One region of the Vibrio sp. 10N genome, then DNA from elsewhere that is predicted to be linked to it. Evidence: predicted binding sites of a transcription regulator. Region 1 holds the regulator's gene; the other holds the start of a gene.
The links. Region 1 encodes PurR, which represses purine synthesis genes. Its sites were predicted from a motif close to TNANGNAAACGTTTNCNTNA; they were not measured.
Positions count from the first base shown of each region.

Region 2: a site for PurR is predicted at 3,840-3,859, ahead of AAA946_RS16925 (NupC/NupG family nucleoside CNT transporter). Genes of this name have one in related genera too.

Region 1 is NZ_BTPM01000001.1:1,177,668-1,185,242, forward strand. It holds gene AAA946_RS05615 (TVP38/TMEM64 family protein) at 1-101, opposite strand, end outside; gene AAA946_RS05620 (TfoX/Sxy family DNA transformation protein) at 222-812, opposite strand; cyclic di-GMP riboswitch class I at 928-1,017, opposite strand; gene purR (HTH-type transcriptional repressor PurR) at 1,197-2,201, opposite strand; gene torD (molecular chaperone TorD) at 2,531-3,184, opposite strand; gene torR (two-component system response regulator TorR) at 3,467-4,177, shown strand; gene AAA946_RS05640 (Ig-like domain-containing protein) at 4,573-7,047, shown strand; gene elyC (envelope biogenesis factor ElyC) at 7,112-7,575, opposite strand, start outside.
Region 2 is NZ_BTPM01000002.1:132,671-140,245, reverse strand. It holds gene AAA946_RS16940 (DUF3413 domain-containing protein) at 1-1,513, shown strand, start outside; gene AAA946_RS16935 (alpha-amylase family protein) at 1,592-2,944, opposite strand; gene AAA946_RS16930 (YibL family ribosome-associated protein) at 3,296-3,652, opposite strand; purine riboswitch at 3,898-3,995, shown strand; gene AAA946_RS16925 (NupC/NupG family nucleoside CNT transporter) at 4,138-5,358, shown strand; gene deoD (purine-nucleoside phosphorylase) at 5,370-6,080, shown strand; gene guaD (guanine deaminase) at 6,183-7,529, shown strand.

The sequences.
Region 1 (7,575 bases):
TGCGCTTTGGCGTTCTCGAGCGTGAGGTGTTGACCAAAATTAATGCCTAAAAATACGATGACGGCAACCAGTACCAGCCCCAATATCAGCTTCTTGCTCATGACGGTATCCTTTGAGATGTCTTAGTATTAGTTTAGTAGAAAGGAGCAGTGAACTTTTCCTTTCAACTAATACGAAAAAAATCAGCCATAAGGCTGATTTTTTCTCATTAAAACCAAAGGTTAGTTGATTGAGCTAGCGAGCTCTTCACGTTTGGTTTGCGGGATCACTGACCAATGAGTTCCGTTGATTGCACCTTCAAGTGCCCACAATAACTCCAGACCAACTGAGCTAGAATGGGTTCTTTGAATGGCTTTGAACGCTTCAACAGAGCCGTGCTGCTGCAAATCACCGACAGATTCAATACCGGCTTTTTTGAGCATACGCTCCGTTGCCAGACGTAAGTTAGGTAAATCTTTTAGTCGGTTTGGCTTTGCCTCAGACTGCTGCGCTTTTTCTGTTTTAGCAAATTCAAGCGCTTGTTTAGCGTGAACCAAGATAGCCTCTTGGTCTTGCCAACAATCTTCTGGTAATGCGAAGTATTTAGTGACGACAGGAAATCCACGCTTTTTGTAAACGTATGGTTTGTAACCCAGTTTCTTAAAGGTAGATATGGTCTTGCGGTCTGTTCTGATATGTAATTTGTTGTTCACTGCTAATGCAAACATCGTATCATCTACGAAGATGCCAAATCCGCCGAACATGGAGCGAGACTTTACTCTTCCAAGCTGAGCGAATAACTGCATTGAATCTTTTAGTATAGGATTATCCATGCTTATTCTTTTCTCGGTGTTATTGATTGTGTCACCAAAATCAGGTCCGAGAGTATAGCAAACGGGTGTCAGAGCTCTGTTAAGCCACTGCTATAACTGAGTCTTACCCCTTGCCATCGGCAACCCCGCTACCTATCAATTAAAAAATTGGTTTAGGCCGGAGGCTTTGCGTCCCACCCTTTCAGATGGTTTGCCCTGTGCGTGACACATATAGCATATAGGAAAACTATGTAAGTTATTGATTACTGTTTTTTCAAAATGTGACACTGGTTCAAATAATGGTTGACTATTTGTGCCTAGAGGTGAATAAAAAATTGACAGTGGGCAGGGAAAACTTTGAATAGAGATCAAAAAAAAGTGCCGAAATCGGCACTTTTGTCAGCATTAGGTAAGAGGTTTGACAGAGTCACGTTCTACAATTTCTGGGTGCATTTCGAAAATGCGTTTTTCGTGACCTTTATCTTTGATTCGTTCTAGTAGAATCTCAAAGGCATTTTTACCGACGCGTCGCTTCGGTTGGTGAACCGTTGTGAGCGGAGGTGAAAAGTATTCAGCCAGTTCGATATTGTCATAACCAATAACAGAAATGTCGTCAGGGACACGAACGCCAAGCTGCTGAAGGCGACTCATTAGTCCGAATGCCATTGTGTCATTAAAGCAAAATACTGCAGTGGGCCTTTCTTCCATTGCTGCAATTCGGTTCGCGGCGATTACAGCGGTATCACATTCAAAGTTACCTTCTAAAATGCGATCTTCTTTCATTTCGATACCGGCTTCCACCAGTGCACGCTTGTAACCAATGATGCGCTCTTGGCAGACAGCTTTCTCTAAGTGGCCACTTAGGCAAGCAATATCGGTATGACCTTTTTCAATCAAGAACTTAGTTGCTAGATAGCCACCTTCTTCCGAGTTATCGATGATCTTATCTGCTTGCGAGCTCTCTGGGCCCCAATCCATGATTACCTTAGGAATATCAGCATGGCGGTCAAGCATTTCAAGGAGCTCTTCGGTTAAGTCTGAGCACATCACCAAAATGCCATCAACACGCTTTTCGGCAAGCATGCGGATGTAGTCACGTTGCTTCTCGTAAACACCGCCTGTGTTACACAAAATGAGAGTATAGCCTTGGCGATAGCAGTAACTTTCCACACCATCGATGACTTCTGAGAAAAATAAGTTGGTCGACTGCGTAACCAGCATGCCAATGGTCTTGGTCGAGTTGCATTTCAAGCTACGAGCAACCGCACTTGGGGCGTAATTGAGCTCATTAACCGCCGCCATCACTTTTTCTTGTGTTGCTTCTGCAACAAAGCGAGTCTTATTAATTACATGGGATACTGTGGTCGTTGAAACGCCAGCAAGTCGGGCGACATCTTTAATGGTTGCCATAGTGATATCCTATTAGTCGCGGCTTATAGGTTTAACGTTGAATTAACGTTTGTGCCGCTTTCATTTTAGTGGTTCCAGCACTTTTGTGAAAATACGAATTTAAAGGCGGGAACCGGCAAGTGTATGCAAGCCAAGGCAAAGTTTGAGCGTATGGCTCAAAGTCGGCACCGGAAAGGGGCGTCTAATTGTAATGCCGTTGGGTGATTGCATTTAAACGGCGAATTGTAGTCGCAGCTTAGTGAGCTGGCAATCATTTATCCTAGAAATTTATAACTAAGGCGCAAAATTGACTCATAGAGAGCGGAAAACCCTTTTGCGCCACATGTTAGCTAGTCGTTTTCATCCAAAAGATAGGTAAGGTCGAGCTGACAGAAAGCGTGCAATAAACTTGCCGCAGCTGCGTAAAAACCAAATTCATCAAACTGTTGGCATTTTTGAACGAACTGAGGCAACCAGCTCATTAAATAGGTATTAATGAAGTCTGCTTGCTCGGTCATCGCGGTGTTCATGTGCGCTTCATTTTCCAGCTCGTTGGAGCGGATTATGAGATTGCCCAAAAAGTCGAGCTCAATTGCGAGATGGTCAGCGGGTTCATTCAGATCTTGATTAACGGCAACACCGTGCTTTGTCAGAAGGTCTGTCATGTCCTGTGCTGGTTGGTCATTAAGCAAGCCGGACTTACCAATATACATAGAGGCATAAGGCAGTGCGCCATGTTTATCGGACTTCAAAAAGAGATCGCAGAAGTCTGCTGAGAGCTCTAGCTGGGCATCTTCACGAACTTGTAAGCGATTTAGTGCATCGGTGAAAGTTTTTATCGGCTCAGAGAGGGATGGGTTTTCACCTAGGCCTGTTAGAAACGAACGTATCTCTGGGCTGTGATATTTGTTTAGCTCATCTTCGGTCAGCTCTGAAGCAAATAGGCTGGACAGCCACCAATAGATTTCCGCACGTTGTTCATTAAATGCTTTGATTTCTTGCATTTGTATCGTCTCCAAAAATGATACCTTCTATTCTAGCCAATAAAGATGAACAGCAATAACGGATAATATGAATAAATAAGTTAATTTATTAAAAAATATGATAAAAATTAATTTACGCGCCCAAATTGTACTTGGGTATTTGTTGCATATGGCGTTCGATGGTTTTGGTTGTCTTGAATCAAAAAAAAAGTAGGTTTGTGCTTATTGACGGCGGTGTAGACTAGAATTGTGAATGGTTATGAATAGAATGCCCCAGTCATTACAGATTGAGATAGTACCGATATGAAATATCACGTTTTGGTTGTAGAAGATGACGTAGTCACTCGCAGTAAGCTCGCTGGCTATTTCGAAAATGAAGGGTATTTGGTTAGTGAAGCCCAAGATGGCAATGAAATGCGTCAAGTTTTGCAAGAGTCGAGTATTGACCTAGTTATGCTTGATATTAACCTGCCAAAAGAAGACGGCCTAATGCTGACGAGAGAGCTGCGTAGTCAGTCTGATATTGGCATTATTCTCGTCACTGGTCGCACCGATAGTATTGACCGTATCGTTGGGCTTGAGATGGGCGCGGATGATTATGTAACTAAGCCTTTTGAGCTGCGTGAGCTGTTGGTTAGAGTTAAGAATTTACTATGGCGCATCTCATTGGCGCGCAAACAGCCGGTGCTAGAGCAGTCGGTTGAGAGTGAACACGTTATTCACTTTGGAGAATGGACGTTTGATAAACAACGACGTTCACTAACAAACAGTGGCGATCCGGTGAAACTGACTAAGGCGGAGTACGAGCTTCTCGTGGCGCTTTCCACCTACCCAAACCAAGTGCTCAGTCGTGAACGTATTTTGAATATGATCAGCCATCGCGTTGATGCGCCAAACGATCGAACGATTGATGTATTGATCCGTCGTATGAGAGCCAAAATGGAAGTGGATCCTAAGAATCCGCAAATTTTCATTACCGTCCATGGTGAAGGTTACATGTTCGCTGGCGACTAAGATTAATAGACAGTTAAAATCCTGTATTAGCTCCAGTTACCAAAAAGGTAACTGGAGCTGTTTTATGGGAGCAGGTTTACTTTCTTTAGTAACGAATTGCGGCGTTACCGATTAATTTTGTTAGGTGACTCGCGTAGCGTTTTCTTCCCTTTTAGGACTTCCAAGCTGCCCCTGTAGTTGAACTAATTTGAAATTGGCTGTTTCGATAATGGCAGGCTGATTGACAGCTGGCTTGTGTTATCGAGCTCAATTCAACCTCATTAAAACTTGGTTCAATAAAAGGAAGTTCTATGACCAATGTGATTTCTCTACCCAAGTCCCTGAACGGGGCACGGCGCGCTGCGCTACCCACTGCTATATTTTTGGCAGCAAGCTCTTTTTATACGGCACCCGCCATGGCAGTTCAGTGCAGCACTTTGTCGGTTTGGGACCCGGCTACGACTTACAATGGCGGCAACCAAGTTCAATGGCAGTCTGTTGCTTACAACGCAAATTGGTGGAATGTGAATGTTGATCCTCAGCAACACTCCGCGCCTTATCAAGAATGGTCGAAAGTAGGTGATTGTACCGACGGTGGTGCCAATGTCGCGCCGTCCGTTTCCATCACTTCCCCTGCTAACTACGCGCAGCTCGCTGTGGGAAATGTGGTCACCTTTTCGGCGACGGCAGGTGATGCCGATGGCACAGTTAACCAGGTGGTCTTTGCGTTAGACGGTGTGTCGATTGCAACGTTAACCAGTGCACCTTATACCACCGAGTGGCTAACCGAGCTGGGTAACTATCAGTTAACCGTGACCGCTACAGACGATGACGGGGCCGCGACAACCGTTTCTCAGCTGTTTAGTGTTGTTGATGTGACTAATCAGCCACCTAGTGTGACACTGCAAAGTTCGAGCTCTCAAATCAGTGTTGGAGAGTCGGTCACTTTGACGGCTTCGCCTCTGGATAGCGATGGCACCATTGCACAGGTTGATTTTGTGGTCAGCGGCGCTGTGGTTGACTCGTTGACCACGCCGCCATGGCAGTCGAACTGGAGTGCGGCTTCTGCTGGTGACTATGTTATCGAAGCTGTTGTGACGGATGACGCCGGAGCGAGTTCGCAATCGCCGGCGATAACGGTTACAGCAACAGCCGTGGCAGGTGGTAAATGTTCCGACGCTGCTGTGTATGTTGCAGGTAACAGTTATCAAACTGGACAGAATGTCACCAACAATGGCAGCTTGTATCAATGTTCGGTGGCTGGATGGTGTTCATCAGACTCGGCATGGGCGTATGAGCCTGGAGCTGGTCTTTACTGGCAAGATGCGTGGAACAGCCTTGGAGCTTGTGCAACCGCTCCAGAAATTACGCTGGTCTCGCCAAGTGAAGGTCAAACGGTATTGCTAGGTGCAGATGTAAACATTCAAGCTAGCATAAATGATGCTGATGGTACTGTTGTCAGTGCCGAAGCGAGCGTAAATGGCGCTTCATTGGGTCTAATTTCCACTGCGCCTTATCAGTGGATGTGGAATGCCATCGGCTCTGGAGAAACAACCGTTACGGTTGCGGCGACAGATAATGAGGGTAATACCAGTCAAGTTAAGCGTACTTTGTCGATAACTGACCAGCCTTTGGTTGCCGAGATCACGTCACCGACTTCAGGCGATGTTGTCGCGGTAGGCAAAGCGGTCACGGTGAATGCTGATGTCAGCGCGCTACAAAGTGATGTCACCAGTGCTGAGCTCTTCGTCAATGGCTTGTTAGTTGCGACGGATAACGCGGCCCCTTATCAATTTAGCTGGACACCAGCAGCGATAGGCTCTTATCAGCTCAGTGTGACTGGTAAAGATGCACAGGGTAACTCAGTATCTTCAACTAGCGCGACGGTATCAGCTAAATCAGTGGTGCAGCCTAGGCACAAACTGATCGGTTACTGGCATAACTTCGTTAATGGTGCGGGTTGTCCAATTCCACTTAATCAAATGTCGAAAGATTGGGACATCATTGATATCGCGTTTGCTGACAACGATCGCAACAGTACCGGCAGAGTCCATTTCAACCTCTACAATGGCGATATTCGCTCGAGTTGTGCGCCTATCGATCCTGTTCAGTTCAAGCAAGACATTAAGGCGCTGCAAGCGGAAGGGAAGATTTTTGTTTTGTCCCTTGGCGGTGCTGAGGGGACCATCACGCTCAATACGGACGCCGACGAAGCTGCTTTTGTAGAGAGTCTGACGGCCATCATTAAAGAGTGGGGATTTGATGGATTAGACGTCGACTACGAAAGCGGTTCGAATCTCGTCCATGGTAGCGAAATCCAAGCTCGCTTACCGCGTGCGCTAAAAGCGATTGAAGCCAACATTGGTGGCGACATGTATTTGACAATGGCTCCGGAGCACCCTTACGTTCAAGGCGGTATGGTGGCTTATTCTGGGATCTGGGGGGCCTATATTCCCCTTATCAATGAAGTGCGCGACACGCTCGATTTGTTGCATGTTCAGCTTTATAACAACGGTGGGCTTGCCAACCCTTATACCACAGGAGCCGCGCCTGAAGGGTCGGTGGATATGATGGTGGCGGCATCCCGAATGCTCACTGAAGGTTTTGAGCTTGCAGATGGTAGCCAGTTCTTGCCACTTCGAGATGACCAAGTTGCTATTGGGTTGCCATCAGGCCCAAGCAGTGCAAACTCAGGGCAAGCACCCATTGCCAATATTGAAGCTGCGTTAGATTGTATGATTTCAATCACTCGCTGTGACACTGTGGTACCGGCGAAGACTTCACCGAACTTTGGAGGTGTGATGACCTGGTCGATCAACTGGGATCAGCATGATGGTTTCAATTTCTCCGTGCCGGTGAAAGCAAAGCTTGATCAGTTGAACGCACGATAACTTCACTGAGCAATAAAACGAAAAAGAGCCTCATATGTGAGGCTCTTTTTTGTTGCGATTGACTCTATTGAGAGCTGGGGCCATTACTGGATTGCTCAGGATCTTCATTTGGCGCCAGTTGCTGCTCTAACTCTTGTTGGTCAAGTTGAGTGGGTTTTGATTGCTCTGGCTCAAACTCCGATACTGAAAATGACAGATCTTGCATGCTTTCGTTCGCGACCCAATCGCGTAAACGTTGCCATAGTGAGCCCAGTGTTTCGTACCAGTAGCGCTCGGTTTGTTCAAGATAACGAGCTTGTGGCGTATAGCGATGCCAAGCTTGTTCAACATTTTCATGTGCTAAAAAGTTTGTTGGTGCCGGGTAAGGCTTGAGCCCGGCAGCCTCAAACTCATACATTGCTCGCTGCATATGACTGGCCGATGTCACCAAAACCAGCTTTTTGCTTTGCACAAACGCCGATGCTTGTCTTGCTTCTTCCCAAGTATCTTTTGCAGCTTCAAGCAAAATAATATCGGGTTTGGCTACTC
Region 2 (7,575 bases), on a different contig from region 1:
TCTCTCCATGGTGATGTCAGGACAGATTGTTGAATTCCCTTGGTCTGCCTGGTTAATGCTGGTTGTTGGCCTTGGCGCTGTATTTGCGTTGCAATGGTGGGCACTGAGCAAAATGGAGCTTCGCAGCTTCACATTGACCAAAAAACTTCGCAAAGTATTTTTCCCACTGTTTATTGCCACAACATTGGCAAGCCACGGTATCCATATTTGGGCTGCGGCGAAAACTTATCAGCCAGTGATGTTTGTGAACCAGTACCTTCCTTTATTCTACCCAACTATTGCGAACTCACTCCTAATGGAGAAGGGTTGGCTAGACCGAGAAGAGCTTGAGCGAAACCAAGCAAAAGCGCCGAAAGTACAAGGTGGTCTAAACTACCCGGTTAATCCAATCGCAGGTGAGGCACCATCGCAGCCAAAGAACATCATGTTGATTCTGATCGATTCTTGGCGCCCAGATACCGTGACACAAGAGTACATGCCAACCGTTTACGACTTATCCAACGAGGGGTTGTCATTCGATAAACACTACTCATCGGGTAACGCAACTCGAATGGGGACATTTGGCCTATTCTACGGCTTGCCTGGTCCATATTGGCACCCAATGCTGGCGAACCAACGTCCAACACTGTTGATGGATCGATTGCAAGAACTCAACTACGAGATTGGTGTGTTTACATCGGCACACATCGAGTCTCCAGAATTCAACCGTACTATCTTCGCCAACATCCCGAATCTGCGTATTCGTGGTAAGAGCAAAGGCAACGCTGCGGAACGTGATATCGAACTGGTTGATGATTGGATGACTTGGTATGACGTCAATAAGTCAAAACCAACTTTCTCATTTTTGTTCTTTGATGCGCCGCATGGGTTTATTTTCCCAGCGGATTATGAGCCGAAGTTTGAGCCGATGTCTGGCCCAAACAACCCATTCGTACGCAGTAACGACTCCGATCCTGAGCCTATCTTCAACCGCTACCGCACAAGTACTCACTTTGTTGATAGCAAAATCAAAGAAGTAGTTGCCAAGTTAAAAGCGGAAGGCACCTATGACGATACACTGATCGTGATTACTGGTGACCACGGTGAAGAGCTCAATGATAACGGCCAAAACTTCTGGGGCCACAACGGCAACTTCACCGAAGCTCAAATCAAAGTACCATTTATTATGATTGGTGCAGGCGTCGATAAAGAAGCCAACCAGTGGCCACAAGATAAGCTGACTACGCACTATGACTTTGTGCCGACCATCATGAAAAATTACCTAGGTGTGACTAACGATATCGAGGATTATGCGGTTGGTGAAGATCTCTACGGCGAGTTTGTTGATCGTCCTTACACCATCGTTGCAGACTATGGTGACTACGCTGTAGTCTCAAAAGACAAGATCTTCTCGCTCAAAGGTAACGGACTGTACGAAGTGAAAGATGGTACTAACCGTCTATTACCGAAGCAAGAAATTGACCATGAGCGTATGCATTACGCCATTGAGCTACTTACTCGCTACACGGAATAGTAGATAGCCACAACGAAAAAGCCCTCGCAATATAGCGAGGGCTTTTTGTATCCGTTCGGTATATTGAAAGCCATCAACTTAAACCGACACTAGTACCTCAGCGCTCATCGGCTCAATATGCAGTGCACCGCCCGCTTCAACCACAGCATCAGAAAAGATCGAACTCAATGCATTAGTTTGATTTAAAGCGACCACCTTACTGCGTGATGACTTGTTGATCACCACGACACCTTTATCACCTCGGCTAAATGCCAGCAGATCTTCATTCGCCTCAATGATCTCAGCTGTCGCTTCATGCACGGTGTGGTAGAAATGAATCAACTTCGCAAGCTTAGGATCTTTCCATCCATCCACCCACCTTGGTAGACCCTGCTTACCGGTAATACCACTTGGATCGAGGTCACTGTATATGAGTGGCACACCTTCACCACGAGTAAGAATGTAGACATATGCCAGCCACTCATCCTGCTCTTCCATAACCATGTCACTAAATACATCGTTGTTTGGAATATCATGAGTTGTCACAAAGGTAATTGAGCGCTCATGAGTCAGGGCTTGGCCGAAGCAATAAGGATCAATCAATGAGGTTAAGCTCCCCTCTTTGGATGAGAAGGCTTCAAAAATGGTTTTGAACAGCGGAAAGTCGTACGCCGCCAATCTTGTCTCTTCAAGGTACGGCTGAAGGAACAGTTCGTACTCTTCCTCAGTTGCACCACCATCAGTAATGATCTCTCCGAACACATGCATGCCTTCGGTGATCTCATCGGTAAACACCTTTTTGATGTGCTCAAGAGTTAGGTGCTTTGCCGCATCAATGCGATAGCCACGCACGCCAAGATCTTTCATCGCCAATAAATACGCCTGTTGCTGAGCAATCACATGTTCGCTGGTACGCAGCGTTGGTAGCCCAGGATCTTCAGGCCCACCGGTCAAACGGCCATTTTGCACTTCCCAGCGATCCTTCCAGTTCTCGATGCCAAAGGCTTCAACAAAATCCTCTTCGGTAAACAGCGGCTCACTTAAGTCACCAAACAGTTTCTGCTGTTCAAAATAGCTAGAGTGCTCTTGATAACAACTCATGTCCGATTGGCTTGGATACTGGAGATCAAGACGCAAGCTCGATTCATTCGCCATATGGTTGAACACCACGTCAATATAAACCCAAATATCGAGCTCATTGAGTGTTGTCATCATCGCCTTAAAGTCTTCGGTATTACCTAACTTATTGTCGATAACACGGTAATCTTGAGGTTGATAAAGCTGCCACCACAAGACTTCCTTATCACCACGGTAGGATTTCATTGGCGGTGACACAAGCACTGTCTTATACCCAGAGGCTTTGATTTCTTGAGCACGCTCAGTGACTAAAGCATAGGGCCAATCAAACGCATGTAGCATCACGTTACTCTGACTGGTGTTTGTACTAGACATTAGAATCGCCTTTATTGTTCGAATTACGTTACTAAACAAAATTATAGTGATTGAAAAAAGTGAGGACGTCATCCTCCACTGGGTTTCTGTTGGGTTAGGCAGTAGGCGTAGATGAAAATTAACAGGTAAAATCTGCTCAAAGGAAGAGGCTTTCAATGTATGACATTGATTTTAAAGGCATTAAAACGAAACAATTTGCAACAAACATGATACCTTGCTTCAGTGGCTTAATCGTGAAGCCGTGAGCAGTATCACAACGCTCCTCACTACTATCTACAGTGATATCAATGATTCAGCTATAAAAAAGGCGCACGCTATCCACGTACGCCCTTTGGGTAAATCAATCCATCATTAGAATGGCTTTGGCGCGTAACCCGTCATTACCTTTAACTTCAGCTCTTTGCCGATTTTCGTCATTGGGTGAACAACAACCAAGCCTTTCACAGACTTTTTCAACTTACCCATATCCGCCTGCTCTGCTTTGGTGATTTCACGAGAGAAAGGCATGTCCAGCAAACTCTTACGCTCTTTGTTCATGTCGTAGCTTTGCTTGTGCTTTAGTTGAGCCAGTTTCTTGGTCATCTTGTCAATTTCATCGGTAAAACGCGAAATCATTTCATTGTCACCACGAGCTTTAGCTCCATTTAGCTTGTGCTTGCACTTATCTAGGCGGTTATTCAGTTTCTGGAGTTCTTGTTTCGAGCTCATGGCATGGACCTTTTTATGGTGAATGATGGGGACAAACGCTGGATATTCAGAGTCTAACTTATCCGCAGCCAATCTGCATAACTGACATCAGCGCGCACGATCCCGTATCTTGGTCGCGCATCATAAAGTTTACGATTCAAGAATGCCAGAGTTGAACGCAGAAATTTCTCAAACCGGTGAAATAGTAAAAAGCAAACGGTTGCAATCGCAAAAACCTTTCTATAGAATCCGCTCACCCCAAATTGGGGACTTACTGTCAGGCATTTTGTATAAGCTTCAAATATGGTGAAGCGTTTCTACAGAGCACCAATAATGCTCCGCTATAAAATGACTCGAATCCACATCTGTTCTTATGCCAAATAAGTCTGATCAGTGAGTGTTATTTATACACACGCACTTAATACTTGAGACAAGTGCGATCACTTAGATTTATTACTACCTATTTAATACGGACATTGCTAGGTAACACATGAAAGAGCTGTATCATGTCACTACTTATGAGCATTGTCGGAATCATCGCACTGCTATCCGTTGGTTTTCTTTTCTCTGAAAACCGCCAAGCCATCAATAAACGTACTGTCCTACTTGCCCTTACTGCACAAATTGGTTTTGGTGCCTTCGTTATGTTTGTCCCGCTTGGTGAGCAAATTTTGCAAGGCATGTCGAATGGCGTTAATCACGTTATTTCCTACGCTAATGAAGGTCTAGCATTCGCTTTTGGTGGCTTAGGTAAGTTCGAAATGGGCTTCATTTTCGTTATCAACGTACTTTGTGTCATCATCTTTATTTCGGCACTTATTTCTGCACTGTACTACCTCAACATCATGCAAACGCTGATCAACGTCATTGGTGGGGTACTAACCAAACTACTAGGAACGTCAAAAGCGGAATCACTTAGCGCAACCGCCAACATCTTTGTTGGTCCTATTGAAGCGCCATCTATGATTCGCCCACTGGTTAAAAATATGACTCGCTCGGAGCTGTTCGCAGTCATGACTGGCGGTCTCGCGAGTGTCGCTGGTGGTACTATGATTGGCTATATCAGCTTAGGTGTGGATCCAAAGTACATTATTACCGCATGTTTTATGACAGCGCCCGCTGGCCTGCTGTTTGCGAAGCTGCTATGTCCACAAACCGAGGACGTGACTACTGACAAAGCCATCAAAGTTGACGACAAAGACGCTCCAAAATCGCTACTCGATGCGATTACAGAAGGCTCTCTAGTTGGTATGCACCAAGCAGCAACCGTAACCGCACTCGTCATCTCTTTTGTTGCGCTAGTCGCGTTACTTAACGGCATTATTTCTGGTCTTGGTGGGCTAGCGGGCTTCGAGAACGCAAGCCTTGAACTGATTATCGGTTATATCCTGTCACCGCTTACATTCCTAATGGGGGTGCCGTGGAGCGAAGCGGTTACCGCGGGTGCTCTTATTGGTAAAAAGATTGCCGTAAACGAATTTGTTGCTTACATGAGCTTTGTTGAAGTCAGCGAAACCTTGTCAGCAAAGACTCAAGCTATCATTGCCTTTAGCCTGTGCGGCTTTGCCAACATTGGCTCGCTCGCCATGGTGATTGGCGGAATTGGCGCTATGAACCCAGAGCGTCGTCCTCTGCTTGTTGAAATTGGCCCACGTGTACTATTTGGTGCCATTCTAGCGAACTTAATGTCAGGCACTATCGCTGGCCTGCTTATCACTCTGTCTTAAGGAAAAACTCCATGCCTACTCCACATATTAATGCGAACAAAGGTGACTTTGCAGAAACGATTCTAATGCCAGGTGACCCACTTCGCGCTAAGTTGATTGCTGAAACTTACCTAGAAAATCCACGTTTGGTGAGCGATGTTCGCAACGTGTACGGCTATACCGGTACTTACCAAGGTAAAGAGATTTCTGTTATGGCTCACGGTATGGGTGGCCCTTCTGCGACGATCTACTTTCATGAGTTAATGACTGAATTCGGCGTTAAGAACTTCATTCGAATCGGCAGCTGTGGTGCCATTCATGACGATGTAAAACTGAAAGACGTTATCGTCGCAATGGGAGCATCGACGGACTCTAAAATCAACCGCATTCGTTTCCGTGATCACGACTACGCCGCGCTCGCTGACTTCAACATGCTGCAAAACTGTGTTTCCGTGCTAAGCGAAACCGACATGAGCTACCGCGTGGGTCAGGTGTTCTCTTCTGATCTGTTCTATCGTCCAGATTTTGATATGTACGAGCTTATGGCTAAGTACGGTGTACTGGGGGTAGAAATGGAAGTGAACGCGCTTTACTCATGTGCCGCTGAAAATGGCTGTAAAGCGATTGCAATGTGCACTGTGACCGACCACATCACCAAAGGTGAGCACCTCACCGCGGATGAACGTCGCACAGAACTGCACGAAATGATTAACGTGGCGCTAAAAACTGCGTTAACTCTTTAATCATAACCAAGCCCAGCATACGGCTGGGCTTTTTAATAGCTTGCTTCTAAAAAGTCACTAATTAGATAGTCGAACTTTAGCCATATGTTTTTAGGAACTGAGATGTCAAATCAAGCCTTTGTTGCCAATCTATATCATGCCCCAGAGAAAGGATCATTCGACTATATCCAGCAGGCGTGTATTGAAGTGGATGATTTGGGAGTGATTACCCAAGTACTGTCACCTACTCACCCAAACTACGCAACGCTAGTCGAACAACACGAAAATACAAGTAGTCTAACGCGCCTTGCCGACCATCAATATTTGCTACCGGGCCTTGTTGATCTTCATACTCATGCACCGCAGTGGCCTCAAGCAGGCAAAGGACTGGATCTTCCGCTGCATGATTGGCTAAACCAGTACACTTTTCCTCTAGAGAGACGCTACAGCGACCTCACATTTGCCGCTCGAATTTACCCTGAGTTAGTAGACACACTGCTTGCGCATGGCACCACTACCGCCATGTACTTTGCCACCATTGATAGTGCGCCATCAGAATACCTAGCGAGCGTGTGTAAAGAGAAAGTACAACGCGCGCTGGTCGGCAAAATCTCTATGGATGAAAAGTCGATGTGTCCGGATTACTACGTTGAGTCATCAACGCAGCAGGCGCTCTCTGACGCAGAAGCTTTCATCCAGAATGTGAATGAAATAGATGCACAGCAAGGTCTGGTTTTTCCCGTAGTCACACCCCGCTTTGTACCGACATCAACCAAAGCACTACTAGAGGGTTTGGGCAAACTGGTTTCCCAATATCAGTGCCACGTGCAAACTCATGCCTCAGAAAGCGATTGGGCTCGAGATTTCACAGAGCAGACCTATCAAAAAACGGATGTAGAGTTGTACAACGAAACCGGACTGCTGACGCGTAAAACGGTGCTCGCCCATTCAATCTTTCTCAGTGAAAGTGATAAAGAAACCATCAAAACAGTTGGCGCTGGCATTGCTCACTGCCCTCTCTCCAACATGTACTTTGCCGACGCAGCATTTCCACTAAGAGAAGCAATCGATAAAGACCTTCATGTCGGTCTAGGCTCCGATTTATCCGGTGGACCACTGCCTTCTATCTTTCACGCAGCATTAGATGCAGTGAGTCATTCTCGCGTGCGCGAAGCAGGCACGAATACCCATATCATGGAACAGCGCGGCGAAGCGAACACGCGCGTGTCATTTGTGGAAGCATTCTGGCTTGCGACTCATGGTGGTGGCCTGACGCTTGATTTACCAGTTGGCGTATTCAAGCCTGGGTACTGCTTCGACGCACTTGTGGTTGATAGCAACACCCAAGGTAGCCAAGTTCGCGTTTATGATGATCTCGATAGCGAGCAAGACATCTTAGAGAAAATCATCGTACATACCACCGAGCCTGCGATTTCGTCGGTTTGGGTCAATGGCCGAAAGGTTAAGTAAGCTTATACGCCACACTCAGTAATAGAAATAGCCCGCGCTGACTGCG